One region of the Neobacillus camarae genome, then DNA from elsewhere that is predicted to be linked to it. Evidence: riboswitches for the same ligand, from Rfam matches in the RefSeq annotation. Region 1 holds a riboswitch; each other region holds the start of a gene.
The links. Region 1 has a riboswitch for S-adenosylmethionine ahead of ACY8D0_RS13895 (O-acetylhomoserine aminocarboxypropyltransferase/cysteine synthase family protein). Riboswitches for the same ligand answer to the same signal wherever they lie in the genome.

Region 1 (4,213 bases):
AACCTGATCTCTCAACGCTTCGTAAAACAACCGAGCCAATCTCTTCTTTGAAGCCACATTTCATGCACACACAATATCCATCTGAAACAATCACGTCTAATGATAGACAAGATAAACAAAGAGGCCCCTTCTCCAATTGGGTAAAATGATAGGGACACAAGCGAGAATACGGATTATCATCTTTATGGAGGGACAATAACAGGTCAGCCAGTTTTTTATCATAAGAAGTTAGCGTAGAAGGAGTGGCAGTCAGCTTACGGAAGAAAGTGTTTATCTGGGTAAGAAGAATAATCGATTCATGTGGCTTCGGAAGATAAAGAGTAAAACTCGGGGTTAATGAAGATAATGTAGTAATGAATCGGCACTTTGTAGCCTTTACTGTGAAGGAGCTGTCGGAGCAAAATCTCACTACGGCCGGATTGATGCAGGGGATTGGTTATATCATGATCATACTGTGAGGTGAATCTGTCTGTTTTGGGATCATATAAATATTCCCCTTCATAATTTTTAACTTCATAAAACGATATCGCCCGTTGAGTAATAAAAGTAGAATCTATCTGAAATGAAGTATTATTTGTTTCCAGCAGCAAATCATTCAGGATATATCTATCTTTTGTAAACTCTTCGGCTCTAGCATCAAACATCACCTCCCCTTCATACCCCTTCTGTAAATTGACATAACGTTTGCGTTCTTTTTCCGGTAAAACCATTCGGGAATTCAGAGACCTAAGAATTTTTAATTCTTTCGGAAAGGGCCTCGGTTTCATAAATGTCTCCATTCTTCGCCTCCTATAACATATACTAAATACATTTTACAGAAAAGCCTCATAATTTCCCGATACAAATATGAAAGTTTTCCGAATCCGACATTTCCTGCGAGCCGCCTCCAATAATTGTCGAGTCTTTTTAACAGGAATTCCCCGTCCATTGCTGAATAGTAATGTTAAAGAGACAAGATCGGAGTGGTGAATATGTTAGATGCCATTAACACCTTTTTACTAACCGTTAGAGGGAGGGCGGATATATTACCGTTGATTGACAATGCGGAAATACAGCTGGATATCAGCTGTGAACAGAAATCCATCATGCTAAAAATAAAAAACGGGGAAATCTCCATTGCGGCTGAAAAAGACAGCCGACTACAGAAAGTTACGATTTGCGGCAGTCTGTCAGCCATCACACTAATGTTGGAAGGAAAAGAAAAACTGCGAATTCTCCAAAAAAATGGTGCATTAAAAGTGACAGCCCCGTTGCGCGCAACCTTAATGCTGGAATCACTTTTTTATTTAGTAAAAGCAGACCCGCAACTAGCCAAAATAATTTAATCATAGGTATTGACTCGGAATTGAACATCATGTAAGATAATTTTAAACATTCAAGAGATTATGACATTCTAATACATCATTCTTATCAAGAGAGGCGGAGGGACCTGGCCCAGCGATGCCCGGCAACCGGTAGATACACGGTGCTAATTCCAGCAGAGCACATGCTCTGAAAGATAAGAAGAGACAACCCCTCTTCTTTGAAGCGGGGGTTTTTTTGCCGGTAGGAAAATTTAAACTTTTCCTATCGGGAATACGCCTCTGTCTTCGCCTAAGGGCTTGCCAGTCGGCGAGTTTTCTTTATAAAAAAAGCTTTTTAGCCAAAGAGAGGAGCGAGAAACGTGGGAGAAAATCAAAAGAAGTATCGGTTGGAAACATTGAGTGTTCATGGGGGCTTAGCACCGGATCCAGTAACGGGGGCGCGGGCCGTTCCAATCTATCAAAACAATGCCTACCAATTCAAAAATACAGAACACGCAGCAAACCTGTTCAGCTTGGCGGAACCTGGTTACATATACACGCGGATTCATAATCCGACGACAACCGTTTTTGAAGACCGAGTTGCTTTACTCGAGGGCGGAGTGGGTGCATTAGCTGTCGCCAGCGGAATGGCGGCAATCACTTTGGCCATTTTAAACATCGCCGAAGCAGGAGATGAAATTGTCTCAGCGGCCAATCTATACGGCGGGACCTATAATTTATTTGCCGTGACGCTGCCTAAATACGGAATTAAGGTAAAATTTGTTGACGGGGAAAATCCGGAAAACTTTCGGGAAGCGATTACGGACAAAACAAAAGCCATTTTTGCCGAAACGATCGGAAATCCGAGCCTGCGCGTGTTGGATATCGAAAAAGTGGCTGAAATTGCCCATGAGGCTGGGGTACCGCTGATTATCGATAACACGTTCGCTACTTCATACCTGTGCCGGCCTATAGAGCATGGTGCCGACATTGTGGTTCACTCTGCTACTAAATGGCTGTTGGGGAACGGCACGACCACAGGCGGCATTATTGTCGATGGCGGTAAGTTTGATTGGAATTCGCCACGGTTCCCAGGCTTCACCACTCCAGATGACAGCTATCATGGCTTAGTGTACGCTGAAGCTTTAGGTGCGGCAGCCTATATCGTCAAAGCCCGTGTTCAACTGCTGCGTGACCTCGGACCGGCATTAAGCCCGCAGAATGCCTTCTTATTCACCCTTGGCCTGGAAACCCTGCATGTAAGGATGAAGGAACATGTGGCGAACACGAAACAACTCGTCGATTATTTATTAAATCACCCGGCTGTTGATTGGGTATCTTACCCGGGACATCCATCGCATCCAGACCATGAATTATCGGAAAAGTACTTGCCTAAAGGGGCCGGCTCGATGGTTGTTTTTGGCATCAAGGGCGGAAAGGAAGCCGGAGCCAAGCTGATCAATTCTCTTTCCTTATGGGCGCATGTGGCCAATGTCGGCGATGCCAAGAGCTTAATCATCCACCCGGCAAGCACCACTCATCAGCAATTGGATGCCGAAGGCCTAAAAGCGGCCGGAGTTTCAGAGGACTTAATCCGATTATCGGTTGGAATTGAAAATGCGGCGGATCTGATTGAAGATTTAGAACAAGCCATTGAAACGGCAACCGGTCTATTTTCCTTGAAGGCAAATGCTTAATTTTACCAGTCGGAAATCGGAATAAAGATAGGAATTTTTCGTTGACATCTGCTTTTTTCAGTGGTAGCATTGCATTTGTATTAAATTTCAGAAATAAATTTAAATTATATAAATATAGGATTTGCTATATGCTCTTATCTAGAGAGGTGGAGGGATGTGCCCGATGAAGCCCGGCAACCGTCAATTTATTGAAATGGTGCCAATTCACACAAAGCGCTTGCTTTGAGAGATGGGAGAAAGGACTAGTTTTTTGATGCCTTTCTGCCTGCGCAGAAAGGCTATTTTATTTTTCTAATAAAGCATCTTCTAATGTCAAACCCTATATTTATGATATCGGTAAAAAAGTAGGTGATTGAATGATATCCATCAAAAACGTCAGTAAAATTTTCCCCTCCAAACAGAAGGATTTAACGGCGGTCAACCATGTAGATCTGGAAATTCAAGAGGGGGAAATTTTCGGAATTATTGGATACAGTGGTGCAGGGAAAAGTACCCTGATACGTATGCTGAACGGACTTGAACTGCCAACCGACGGAACCGTAACTGTGGCAGGTCGGGAAATATCTAAAATAAAGGGCAGCGAGCTCAGAAAAGCCCGCCAGGAAATCAGCATGATTTTCCAACACTTTAATTTACTCTGGTCAAGGACGGTTAGTGATAACATTGCTTTTCCGCTTGAAATTGCCGGCGTAAGCGGACCTCAAAGAAAGCAGCGGGTTGCAGAGCTAATTAAGCTGGTGGGTCTTGAAGGAAGGGAAAATGCATACCCTTCACAGTTGAGCGGCGGACAAAAACAAAGGGTCGGAATTGCCAGGGCTCTGGCCAACAACCCTAAAGTGCTGCTTTGTGATGAAGCAACTTCTGCGCTTGATCCGCAAACAACCGACTCTATTTTGGATTTATTGGTTGATATTAATAAGCGGCTTGGGCTGACCATCGTGCTGATCACCCACGAAATGCATGTTATTCGTAAGATTTGCCACCGGGTGGCCGTGATGGAAAGCGGAAAAGTCGTGGAGCTTGGGTCAGTATTGGATGTGTTTAAAAATCCGCAACAGCCGATTACCAAGCGCTTTGTGAAACAGGTGACCGAGCCGGAAGATACGACGGAAACAGCGGAACATTTGCTGGAGCGTTATCAATCGGGGCAAGTGGTACAGCTGACTTTTATCGGAGAATCCGCAGAACAGCCGTTGATTACTAATTTAATTAGACACCATGATGTAACAGCCA
Region 2 (4,213 bases), 650 kb from region 1:
GTGTTAGAAGTAAACCAACATAGTCATGATAATCGGCTTGTCTTTCGCAAGGGTGATCATGTGGCATGGACAGCGAAGAGCCAAGAGGATCATACCTTTTTAGCATTATTTAATGTAGGTGAGGAAACGGCCACACTCCATGTTCCACTAGAGCAGCTCCAACTTTTCTCCGGAAAAAAAGTGAGAGATTTGTGGAAACAAGAGGAAATGGGCGAGGTAGAAGATGTGGTGGAGCAAACGTTGCCGCCACACGGCGCTGTGCTATTGAAACTGTATGATTAACAGGATATTTTTTTTACTAAGTTACTAGGCTTATCTATCAGAATAGGAGAGGAAGAATCAACATGTCTGCGACGAAAGCAAAAATGATTTTAGAAAAAGATTTCAAAATCTCGGAGATTGATAACCGTATTTATGGTTCCTTCATTGAACATCTAGGCCGTGCCGTATATGGCGGCATTTATGAGCCGGGGCATCCCCAGGCTGATGAAAATGGCTTCCGGCAGGATGTCATGGAAATGGTCAAGGAACTTCAGGTGCCGTTGATCCGTTACCCTGGCGGCAACTTTGTATCCGGTTACAACTGGGAAGACGGAGTCGGCCCGGTGGAAAACCGCCCGCGCCGTTTGGAACTGGCCTGGCGCACGATTGAAACCAATGAAATTGGCACGAATGAGTTTATGAAATGGGCCAAGCTGGTTAATGCGGATGTGAATATGGCGGTAAACCTTGGAACCCGCGGCATTGATGCGGCCAGAAATCTTGTTGAGTACTGTAATCATCCGGGAGGCTCGTATTATAGTGATCTGCGTATTTCACACGGGGTAAAAGAGCCTCATGGGATCAAGACTTGGTGTCTGGGCAATGAAATGGATGGGCCATGGCAGATTGGCCACAAGAATGCGGTCGAGTATGGACGGATTGCCCAAGAAGCCGCAAAAGTCATGAAGTGGGTCGACCCGACGATTGAGCTGGTTGCCTGCGGAAGCTCAAGCCGGACGATGAATACATTTGCAGATTGGGAAGCCACTGTGCTGGACCATACGTACAATCATGTAGAGTACATATCGCTTCACCAGTATTACGGGAATCGTGAAAATGATATCGCCAACTATCTGGCCCGTTCCCTTGAAATGGATGATTTTATTCGTTCCGTGATTGCGATTGCTGACTATATCAAAGCGAAGAAGCGCGGCAAAAAGAATATTAATCTCGCATTTGATGAATGGAATGTTTGGTATCACAGCCATGAGTCGGACAAGAAGATTGAACCTTGGAGCATCGCCCCTCCACAGCTTGAAGATATTTATACTTTTGAAGACGCCTTATTGGTGGGCTGCATGCTGATTACCCTGTTGAAGCATGCGGACCGGGTGAAGATTGCCTGCCTCGCCCAATTAGTGAACGTCATTGCCCCGATTATGACAGAAAATAACGGAGTCGCATGGAAGCAGACGATTTTTTATCCCTACATGCATGCTTCTGTTTATGGCAGGGGTGTTGCCTTGAATCCGATTATCTCCAGCCCGAAATATGACAGCAAAGATTTCACCGATGTTCCGTACCTGGAGTCCACTGCTGTTTATAATGAGGAACAGGAACAGCTGACCATCTTTGCTGTGAACCGCCACTTGCAAGAAGGTTTAGAGTTAGATGTGGATATCCGCAATTTTGAGGGATATGAAGTCATGGAACATATCGTTCTTGAAAATGCCGACATAAAGTTAACCAACTCAGCCAAAGGAACACCTGTCGCGCCACATTCCAATGGGAATGCCAAGTTGGAAGATGGCAAGGTTTCGGCTGTGCTTCCTAAGTTGTCCTGGAATGTCATTCGCTTGGCAAAAAGGAAATAGAATGACAGGGGGCAGTTCGAAAAAAGGGCCTTAGAAAAGAAAGCTAATAGCTTAGTATTTGAGCTGTTAGCTTCTTTTCTAATTAATTATCATGGACCTCCCTATTTCCCCTAAAGGTCCATTTTCCTTCGGCACGGTCATTAGAGACCCATCCTAAATCCCTTGATGACCCTTTTTGCTTTGGTACGGTCAATAGGGTTAAGTGGCAAAAAATCATGAAAACCATAGATACTTAGAGTATAGAAATATTTGATTGACAATTTGGTGAATTTGAACTATTATCGCATTATAATAATTAACAAGTTGAATGTACATTTTTCTTCTTATCCAGAGAGGTGGAGGGACTGGCCCTTTGAAGCCTCGGCAGCAGGTTCTTATGAATACTGTGCCAATTCCATCAAGCACATCGCTTGAAAGATGAGAAGAGGGTTAAAGAACTCTCTTCTTAGGAGGAGAGTTTTTTATTTAAATAAAAATCCAACTTAAATGATAGGAAAACTAGAGTATTAGAACAATAGAGGAGAGAATATAAATGAAATATGGTTTTTGGTTACCGATTTTTGGAGGCTGGCTGCGAAATGTGGAAGACGAAAATATGCCGCCCACCTTTGAATATGCGAAAAACGTCATTCAATCAGCTGAAAAATGGGGATACTCGACAACTCTAATAGCTGAATTATATCTAAATGATATTAAAGGACCGGAACATGATTCTCTTGAAGCTTGGTCCACAGCGGCCGCGCTGGCAGCAGTGACGGAAAAAATTGAAATTATGACGGCAATTCGCCCTGGTTTTCATAACCCCGCTGTTGCCGCAAAAATGGCCGCCAATATTGATCAAATTTCCAACGGCCGTTTTACGCTAAACGTGGTTTCAGCTTGGTGGGCTGAAGAAGCGCGCCAATATGGCGGCATTTTTACGGAACATGATGAGCGATATGCTCGTACCGAAGAGTTTATCGATGTTCTTAAAGGGTTATGGACAGAAGAAACGTTCAATTACACTGGTCAATTTTACGATTTACAAAACACGAAGCTTGCACCGAAACCTGTGCAACGGCCTAACCCGATTCTTTATGCAGGCGGTGAAAGTGAAAAAGGCAAGCAAACCATTGCCGAAAAATGTGATGCCTATGTGATGCACGGTGGAACCGTTGAAGAGATTGATCGAAAAATCACCGATATGAAGGCACGCCGTGAACAAACTGACAATGACCCATTTCGTTCTTTCGGAATGGCCGCTTATGTGATTTGCCGCGATACTGAAGAAGAGGCTCTGGCAGAGCTTGAAAAAATTACGACGGTGAAGGATTCTAGCGGATATGCTGGCTTTAAAGATTTCACGACCAAATCACATTTAGAACAACAAATCCAATTGCAGGATTATTCAGTTTCCAATCGTGGCCTCCGTCCGAATTTAGTAGGAACTCCAGAACAAGTAGCTGAAAGAATTTTACAATACGAGGAAACTGGCTTAGACTTATTGTTATTACAGTTTTCACCACAACTAGAGGAAATGGAACGCTTTGCCAAGCAGGTTATGCCATTAGTGGAACAAAAACGTAGTTTAATAAAGAACTAGGAAGGGGCTGTAAAAATGAGCAAGGTATATGTGATACATGAAAATAGTGAGTGGACCGTCCATTTAACCAAAAGGTTAGAGGAACTGGGTGTTCCTTATGAAGAATGGCATTTAGACGAAGGAACGTTAGATTTATCATCAGAACCACCAGAAGGGATCTTCTATAGCCGGATGAGTGCTTCTTCTCATACACGCGACCATCGTTTTGCAGCGGAATTTACTGGGCAGGTATTGGCTTGGCTTGAAGCGCATGGCCGTACGGTGTTAAATGGAACGAGCGCTCTAAAGCTGGAAGTGAGTAAGGTTTTACAATATTTAGAGTTAAACAAGTATGGAGTTAAGACTCCAAAAACGATTGCGGCGGTTGGAAAACAAAACATTATTAAGGCGGCTGAAAGCTTTGCAGGACAGCCGTTCATTACGAAGCATAACCGTGCCGGAAAAGGCTTAGGTGTTCAATTATTCCAAAGTATCGATGCTTTAAAAGCGTATGTGGAAGGTCCGACTTTCGAAGAACCTGTCGATGGCATTACGCTTATTCAAGAATACATCCAATCTCCTGAAAGTTACATCACTCGTTGTGAGTTTGTAGGCGGAAACTTTGTTTATGCTGTTAAGGTAGATACTTCGGAAGGATTTGAACTTTGCCCAGCGGACGCCTGCCAAATTGGCGACCTGTTCTGCCCGGTAGGAGAAAAAGTCGAAGAGAAGCCTAAGTTCCAAATCATTGAAGGTTTTGAGGACGAAATTCTAGAAAAATATAAAGAGGTTTTAG
Region 3 (4,213 bases), on a different contig from region 1:
TGCTCCTGTCTAAATCTATTATATAGAAATTTCTTACAAAGGATAGAGAATTTTGCATAAATTCCAATTGCAATTTTTCAGTACTGATCGGGAAACTTTAAAAAGGCGCCCGATCCGTACTAGTGTTAAAGTTACAAATTACACAAACAACCCAATCTTTTAATAGATTGGGCTGTTAAATAGGGTAGCGTTATTCCGAAACTTTTTGGTTTAGGGCTTCTTTTTCCTCGTCGGTTAGCATCCGCTCGGCCATTGGATATAGGACTTGTTCTTCTTTGGCGAAGTGGCTTAAGAGTGTTTCGTAGGCACCTTTGATCAAACTGGAATTATTAATCTGTTCTTCAACAGTCAGTGCTGCTGGGGTTTCGGCACTTTTTAGAAACTCTTGAATATACCCTCTCGCCTGTTCGTGTTCGTACTCCATCACGGCAATCGGGCCGCCGTTTTTGCCGAAATATACTTCCATCATCCGGAACAAAATGTCTTCCTCACGTTCGGAATGGAATTCAAGGTCTGTAAAAAAATGTTGTACTGCGGGAACGAGTTCCGCAAAGGCATTTCCATGTGGCTCTTGTTCAACTTGATTACATAACGTAAATAATGCTTCTAGGCTGCTCCGTAATGGAGTATGTTCGCTCACTAATTTATTTAAGCCCTCTGACAGTGTGACCGGGCTGTTACAGAATAATCCGCTGTGACATCCTTGCATTGGAAAAATCCCCTTTCGAAATTACTACTATAACTATATAAAAAACGTGGCTAATTTATTGTGACCTAAATCACTAATAAAACAATTTTACAAGGAATAGCGAACATAAATTTTTTTATTGAATTTTTCAAAAAAATGGCTGGAAATTAATTTTTTTCTGTTATATAATTCATATAAATAATTTAAATTGTTATATAACACAATGGATGAAACGAAAGGGAGAAGGATATGGTGAAAATTGATGCGATTGCAAGACGAATATTGGGTTGGAAATTAAACAGATGGGATCGCTGGTATGATTATGAAACGGGGACATTCATCCATGATTCCGAGTTCCAGCCAGAGCATAACCTGGCTCACGCTATGATGATTGTCGATAAATTGGAAGCGTTGGGATACTCCTATAAAATCAATGGGCCATCAAGGGTGTGTTTCAATGATATTTGTGCCACCGGCAATACATTGGAACAAGCGATTACCAATGCCGCCTATTCTCTCATCGAACGGAATTCGTTGGGCTTTGGTGCCAACGTATGGCGGAAGATGTGCTAAAACTTAAATCTAATTCTTGGCTGTCGTGCTTAAAAGGCAGCCGTTTTTTGTTTTATTCTAAAAACAGGAAAGAGCAGCCGGTCACGAAATCTTATGTCAAAGTTATTGTTAAATCTCTAATTTTTATAGTAAAATAATACTAATTAAATAGTTATCTAGAGTGGCTGAGAGAACTGGTTCGATGATGCCACAGCAACCTGCACAAAATGCAAGGTGCTCCCACCAGCAAAGCTTGCAGCTTTGGATGATAAAACGGCCAAAACCCCTTTTGCATCCATCGTAGGAGGGTTTGTTTTATTTTACTGTTGAAAATAAAAAGGAGAAGTGGAACTCATGAACATTAGTGGATTTGCCCGGGGGTTAATGTCTAAAAATTATAATCCAGAACGGTTTCTGCTGCATGTCGCCAATTGCGTCGAGGGTCAACTGAAAGAATGGGATGAAAAGTTTGAAGTGATGGTTCTAAAACTAAAAAAATATGAAATAATTATCAGTACTGATGACGAGGATTATTATATTCCGCTTCCTGACGAGGAAATTGCTGCCTTGCAGCAAATGGGGGCCTTTGCACTGGACCATCGAATTTGGAAGGAACTAGAGGACCAAGGGCTCTCGATTGAAAGGGGCCATGGAAATTATATTGACTATGTGTTATAAAAACAAAGCATGCAGGCCTGATTCAGACCTGCATCCTTCTATATAACACTATTTTTAATGGTATTGCTGTCTGTCCCGTCAGGATCAAACACGAAAGCAGTTGGGACATTAATCGGGGACAGGTCGCCATTTTGCTCCCCAAATGCCTGATTTCGTTTGTACGAAATAAATTGGTCCACGAGTTGCATCGGACCCATGTTTGTCACGGAACCGTTGTCCATCGTGTTAATTTTAAATCCCAGCAGATTGATCGCCATTGGTGTAATAAAAATCAACTGATTCACCCCTTTTATGATGCATCATATTATGCTGTTCTTTACGGTAGGGCTGTCAATCAAATCCATATCCGACACGCCGGAAAGAGATAATAGGTTCGGAGACAAGTCGCCGTTTTGCTCCCCAATCCCTTGGTTCCTTTTATAGGATACAAACAAATCAATGTGCTGGCTGGGGCCTAAATTCACCACGGCTCCATGGTCTATCGCATTCACTTTAAACCCCAAAATCGTAAGCGATACCGGTGCAAACAGCATCATGTCACCCCTCAAGGAATCGGTATAATCGGTATAGGAGACGAAGCGAAAGAAGAAGCGGAATCGATTTGGTCTCGGTCATCGACACCGCTGCGTGTCCCGAGAAAATGGCTTCCATCGCCCATATTCTGGCCAAATCCTTGGTTCTTCTTGTCTGAATTATGCCACTCCGCCAACAGGTTTTGGCCCACATTAATGGCCGAAGCGTTCTCAAATGAGTTGACCTTGATAATGTTGATATTGATGTTAATGTAGGGAACGGGTCCGGTCATGTAATTCCTCCTTCATCTCTGGCGCCAATCAACTTACAAATTTTTTTTAACAGAATAAACATCCTGGGCATCGTTGTCCACCGTGGAGTGGATGGAGAAAGCCCTTAAGGTTTTGTCGGCGAGCTGCTGGCCAAATCCTTGGTTTTTCTTAGCAGAAACACTCCGGTTGATTTTAATGGTTGAAGAAAAAGACATTGAACTTAAGTGGTCGATATTATTCAGCTTCAGTCCTTTAATAGTGATATTTGAAGGCAAAAAAATCATCATCCATCCAATCCTTCCGAGCCTGTTTTTACAGACTATGCGGCTGGCAAATGATTTATGTTAAGAAACCGAGAGGAAGTCCGACCGGAAACACATGAATTTTTTTCTAGAAGAACAAATATGATGTAATAATAGACTTTATGAGTACGAGCTTTGTCTGGTTGCAGAGGGGGGAATCCATCATGGACATGAAGCACCTTATGGAATGGCTGGAATTGGCAAAAAAGTACCAGACAGGTGACTTCTGGAACAGTATCTTTGAGCAGGCCTCTGTGAACGATTTTATAAAAGAAGCTTCAGATGCCACACCGTCACAGGGTTCCCAACGCCAAGCCGGCCAGGACGGAAGCTTTCCTCCAACCGATATCTACTTGACGGAAGACGAGGTCCTTATTGTTTGTGATTTGGCAGGTTATCGCAAAGAGAATTTGCAATTGTCATTGTCAGGAACCAAGCTTTATTTAAGAGGTTCCAGCCGCCAGATGAATGCAGGTACGCCAATCCTTCAGGAAAGACATTTGGGTGATTTTCAGCGCGCCATTGAGTTGCCGGAGCCGGTCTATTCGAACCAAATGCAGGCAAAATTCCAAAATGGCCTGCTTTTCATTTCCTATAAACGGGAATTTAAAAACGAGGAATATGTAAATATTGAGTAAGGTCCCATAAAATAATGAGGGACGGAGATCGGGAATGGATATGAAAAAATTTTTTAAGCAAACCAATGAAACCAATCCGGAGCAACGGGAAAATTCAAGAATGAACACACTGGAGGTCCAAGTCAAGCAGTTGCTCCAATTTGAAAAACAGGCCCGGCCCTTGTTGCTTAAGCTGAGCCGGCAAGAGGAGGAGAAGCGGCAGGCTCCAACCGGCCATGAAACGCTGACTGGGAATAAGGAGTATGAACATTTGCTTCGGAAAGTGAATCACCTGGAACAGGTTGTCCGGCAAATCAAGGTCATTCCACTTTCCCGGAACGAAAATCCGTCCAATCGTGAGGAGCATCGTGATGAGGCCGAACAATCTGCCATCCGTGCAAAAATTGCCGCTTTAGAGACTAACTTTTTATTGCTAAATGAGGTACAAGCCGTCATCCTAAAACAAATTGCCGGCCTGTCCGAAAAACTGGAGGAAGGGACGAAACAGCCCAGTGGCACGGAAGACATCGAATCGAAGCCGGAGCCGCTCTTTAAGACCCTCTATATCGATAAGTTATTTCTGGATCGGTA
Region 4 (4,213 bases), on a different contig from region 1:
TGGATAAAAAAGCGAGCCATCGGGGTTAAAGGATTTATCTTGTATCATGAGCGGAATATCATATTTCCCCTTAGGAAGGTCATGGCTCTGCTCATTAAAATCGTGAATAAGATAGAAACCTGCAAGACCAGCATAAAGATTCAGTCTTGTCACTCCCATTGCATGGTCATGATACCAAAGTGTGGCTGCTTGTTGTTGATTGGGATATTCATAGACTTGTCTGTTATATTTTGGACCCCTATATTCGAAATGGCGCGTAAACCAGGCCTCAGGGTGGCCGTCGCTGTCAGGGGCTGCATTGGCGCCATGGAGATGCACGACTGTACGAACCTCGGGGTCATCAATCGCACTATCTAAGGTTTTATCCACTGGTAAAAAGTGTTTTAAGGGAAGATTATTAATCCATTTTACTCTAACGGCATGTCCTTTCATTGTTTCAAAAGTAGGACCAGGATACTTACCGTTATAACCATAGATTAGGGCTTCTCCGAAGTCCTTATGAAATTTATGCTTCGTACATTTCATTTCAACCTCATAATAATCATAATCATTCCCTCGCGATACTGGTTTTAGAACCTTTGGAATTGGCAGTTCATCAACAAATTTCGGGATTGTAGCAGGTATTGATGGGTCTACCATATTATCAGTTTCACAACACTCTGTATATTCATAATCACTACTTTCTTCATGAAATTTATAATTCTCTTCCAAAAAAATCACCTTCTTGTTTATTATTTATAGATGCAGAACTGTGGTTTGAGTAGAATAATTGGCAAACGATAAAAATTAGCAGCTAATTTTTCTGCATTCCTTATTATGGCATTCGTTATAGTGTATGAAATCAGGAAAAGCCCGTAAAGGACGACCGTATAAATTTATTAAAATAGGTGCAGTTGATAAGCAGGAAACTCCTATTTTTTACAAAGCGGGATCCATTAAAATCGTTCGTTCTATCTTGAATAGACTATTGAAAAAGTAAAAGATAATGACGCCCCAACAACTAGCAAAAATAACCCTTGATGCTGTACATGAAAATAAACTTCTTATAGCTCCAATTTCAATGCGTAGAACAAAGGATGTTCTTTTCACGGTGTTTCCAGCCTTGCACAAAGGATTAATGAGATTAGTATGCAAGGCCAGCCGAGAAGCCCGCTTAACATAAGGCTGGAACTCTGCATAGCCACGCCGCTCCCTATCTTTTGAGTAAGGAAATAGTGAGTGATAAAATTTTTTCAGAAACAGGACATCATATTATGATAAGCTAAGGAAGAAACTCTTCGAAAGGAAGGATATTCTTGAAATACATAAAGATTGCCAACACCGAGTTAAATGCTTCAAACATTATTATGGGAAATATGCGAATTAACCAACTGTCCGCAGGTGATGCAGAAAAGTTGATTCGCACCGCAATGGATGAAGGAATTAATTTCTTTGACCATGCCGATATTTATGGAAGGGGCCAATGCGAGGAATTGTTTTCTGAAGCCATCCAAATGAATCCTGAAATCCGTGATGAAATGATACTTCAGAGTAAATGTGGCATTCGTCCAGATTTGGGATGCTTTGATTTCTCCGAGGAACATATTATCAATTCTGTTAACGGAATCTTAAAACGGCTGAAAACAGATTATCTTGATATCCTTTTGTTGCACCGCCCCGATCCGTTAATGGAACCAGAAGAAGTGGCTGCCGCATTTGAGAAACTTCATACAAGCGGTAAAGTGAAGTATTTTGGGGTTTCCAACTTTAATCCCGCTCAAATTGAGCTGCTGCAAAAGGCTTTACCTTATAAGCTCGTGATTAACCAACTGCAATTTGGAATCGCCCATACTCCTATGATTGATTCTGGCATTACCTTAAACATGAAGGTGGACCAATCGATTAACCGCGACAGCAGTATCTTGGAGTATTGCCGTTTGCATGATATCACTATCCAATCCTGGTCACCATTCCAGCATGGATTTTTTGAGGGAGTATTCCTTGGGGATTTCGAAAAGTTTCCGGAATTGAATCAAACAATAGACAAGATTGCTGAGAAATACGGAGTCACCAGTACTGCCATTGCGGTCGCATGGATTACACGCCATCCGGCCAACATGCAGGTGGTCCTTGGCACAACGAAACAGCAGCGATTAAAAGATTCCTGCCAGGGGTCAGAAATTAAATTGACCAGACAGGAATGGTATCAAATTTATAAAGCAGCAGGAAATATGGTGCCGTAAATTGATAAGGCGGGAGCAGAATTGCTTCTGCTTTTTTTGCGGACAAAAGACTGAAATGTTGCGAATTTACGGACAAGAATATTTTTTTAGAAAAATATATTGACGGTAATTAAGAAAAGTATTATTCTTACTTTTGTAACAAATGCATATTGTAATCTCTTATCGAGAGAGACGGAGGGAAATGGCCCTATGAAGTCTCGGCAGCGGGTTCTTTTGAACACTGTGCCAATTCCATCAGGTTTCGCCTGATAGATAAGAAGAGAAGTACCTATTTAGTGTGCGATAATCCTCTTCCTATCAAGGAGAGGATTTTTTTAATTTGTTAGTAGGTCTGAGAATCAAAATATTATTCAATAAATAGTATTTTGATTCTTCAGACTCTAATATTAATACAAATATTACTTCCTGGGGGTAACAACATGAAAAAAGCTTTGATTGTATTGGCTGCAGCCATTTTAATGATTGTATCCGGACTTGCAGGCTGCGGGAAACAAGAGGCCAAACAGGCATCAGGCAAAGCAGCTAAAAACATTAAGCAAGAGATCACGACAAACCTTGCAGGTGAACCATATACCGTGGATCCTGCGTTTGCATCCGACACCACGTCTTTCTGGGTCATTGACCATTTATATGAAGGTCTGTACACCTATGATAAGAAAGGTAATATCGTGGAAGGTGCTGCTAGCAAAATTCAAACTTCCGAAGATGGAAATACCTATACGTTTACCATCCGTGACGGGGCAAAATGGTCCAATGGAGACCCGGTGACCGCAAAAGATTTTGAATATTCATGGAAACGGGTGTTGAATCCAACTACCGGAGCCTATGACGCTTCTTCCATGTATTATATTAAAGGAGCGGAAGCTTATAATACTGGAAAAGGCAGTGTGGAAGATGTCGGTATTAAAGCTACAGATGATAAAACCCTAGTAGTGGAGTTAAGCAACCCGTTAAAATTTTTCCCTAAAATTATGATGAGTGAAGCTTATTTGCCGGTTAATCCCAAAGTGGTGGAGGCCGACAAAAACTGGGCAGCCGAAGCAGCGGGAATTGTCACGAATGGCGCTTATACTGTCAAAGAATGGAAGCATGATGCAGAGCTTTCGCTTACTAAGAGTCAAACCTATTGGAATGCCAAAGAAATTACCATGGATGACATTCACTTTAAGATGGTAGCAGATGCGACTACCTACTATCAAATGTTTAAAACAGGTGAACTGGACCTAATCAAACAGTTGCCTATCGACTCGATTGAGCAGGAAAAGAGCACGCCGGAATTCGTTTCACATCCGCAATTCAGCGTTTATACGTATACCTTTAATGTCAATGAAAAGCCGTTTAATAATAAGAAAATCAGGCAAGCCTTCTCCTATGCGATTGACCGTAAAGCCATTACTGAGAGCGTGTCAAAAGCAGGCGAAGTACCGGCATTCGGTTATGTGCCAAACGGTGTCAAAACGGCTTCAGGCAAGGATTTCCGTGATGAAGCTGAGAAATATTATCAGTTTAACCCGAAAAAGGCCAAGCAATTATTAAAAGAGGGGCTCGAAGAAGAAGGCTTGACCGAATTGCCTCCAGTTACCTTTAAATACAATACAGCCGACAATCACAAGAAAATTGTCGAAGCCCTCCAGGAAATGTTAAAACAAAACCTCGGTGTCGAAGTGAAACTGGAGAATCAGGAATGGAAGACCTTTATCGATACATTTAAGCAAAAGAACTTCCAAGCAGCACGGATGGGCTGGGTCGGGGACTTTTTAGACCCGATTGGCGTGCTTCATCATTATACTTCCACCGATTCCAACAATTTCTCAAATTGGAGCAATCCAGAGTATGATGCTTTAATTCAACAGGCTACCGTTGAGCAAGATGAAGCCAAACGATATAAGCTTCTTCACCAAGCCGAAGACATCTTGATGGATGAACTTCCAATTTTGCCGATTTATTATTCGGCTCAAAATGCATTGGTCAGCAAAAAGTTTGAAGGAATC

Region 2: linked by a shared signal. The riboswitch ahead of ACY8D0_RS10915 (LLM class flavin-dependent oxidoreductase) and the one ahead of ACY8D0_RS13895 (O-acetylhomoserine aminocarboxypropyltransferase/cysteine synthase family protein) in region 1 are both predicted to bind S-adenosylmethionine.
Region 3: linked by a shared signal. The riboswitch ahead of ACY8D0_RS16885 (hypothetical protein) and the one ahead of ACY8D0_RS13895 (O-acetylhomoserine aminocarboxypropyltransferase/cysteine synthase family protein) in region 1 are both predicted to bind S-adenosylmethionine.
Region 4: linked by a shared signal. The riboswitch ahead of ACY8D0_RS03090 (peptide ABC transporter substrate-binding protein) and the one ahead of ACY8D0_RS13895 (O-acetylhomoserine aminocarboxypropyltransferase/cysteine synthase family protein) in region 1 are both predicted to bind S-adenosylmethionine.

Annotation. Positions count from the first base shown of each region.
Region 1 covers NZ_JBUCKX010000002.1:1,319,249-1,323,461, forward strand. The annotation lists gene ACY8D0_RS13885 (nuclease-related domain-containing protein) at 297-779, opposite strand; gene ACY8D0_RS13890 (SCP2 sterol-binding domain-containing protein) at 972-1,325, shown strand; SAM riboswitch class I at 1,405-1,505, shown strand; gene ACY8D0_RS13895 (O-acetylhomoserine aminocarboxypropyltransferase/cysteine synthase family protein) at 1,664-2,980, shown strand; SAM riboswitch class I at 3,112-3,216, shown strand; gene ACY8D0_RS13900 (methionine ABC transporter ATP-binding protein) at 3,337-4,213, shown strand, end outside.
Region 2 covers NZ_JBUCKX010000002.1:665,879-670,091, forward strand. The annotation lists gene ACY8D0_RS10905 (glycoside hydrolase family 27 protein) at 1-282, shown strand, start outside; gene arfA (arabinosylfuranosidase ArfA) at 345-1,856, shown strand; SAM riboswitch class I at 2,177-2,280, shown strand; gene ACY8D0_RS10915 (LLM class flavin-dependent oxidoreductase) at 2,389-3,438, shown strand; gene ACY8D0_RS10920 (ATP-grasp domain-containing protein) at 3,454-4,213, shown strand, end outside.
Region 3 covers NZ_JBUCKX010000003.1:343,634-347,846, reverse strand. The annotation lists gene ACY8D0_RS16895 (hemerythrin domain-containing protein) at 191-709, opposite strand; gene ACY8D0_RS16890 (BC1872 family protein) at 938-1,261, shown strand; SAM riboswitch class I at 1,410-1,515, shown strand; gene ACY8D0_RS16885 (hypothetical protein) at 1,595-1,918, shown strand; gene ACY8D0_RS16880 (hypothetical protein) at 1,957-2,190, opposite strand; gene ACY8D0_RS16875 (hypothetical protein) at 2,218-2,454, opposite strand; gene ACY8D0_RS16870 (hypothetical protein) at 2,463-2,723, opposite strand; gene ACY8D0_RS16865 (hypothetical protein) at 2,757-2,990, opposite strand; gene ACY8D0_RS16860 (Hsp20/alpha crystallin family protein) at 3,170-3,643, shown strand; gene ACY8D0_RS16855 (hypothetical protein) at 3,678-4,213, shown strand, end outside.
Region 4 covers NZ_JBUCKX010000001.1:633,981-638,193, forward strand. The annotation lists gene ACY8D0_RS03080 (multicopper oxidase family protein) at 1-711, opposite strand, end outside; gene ACY8D0_RS03085 (aldo/keto reductase) at 1,296-2,222, shown strand; SAM riboswitch class I at 2,379-2,481, shown strand; gene ACY8D0_RS03090 (peptide ABC transporter substrate-binding protein) at 2,642-4,213, shown strand, end outside.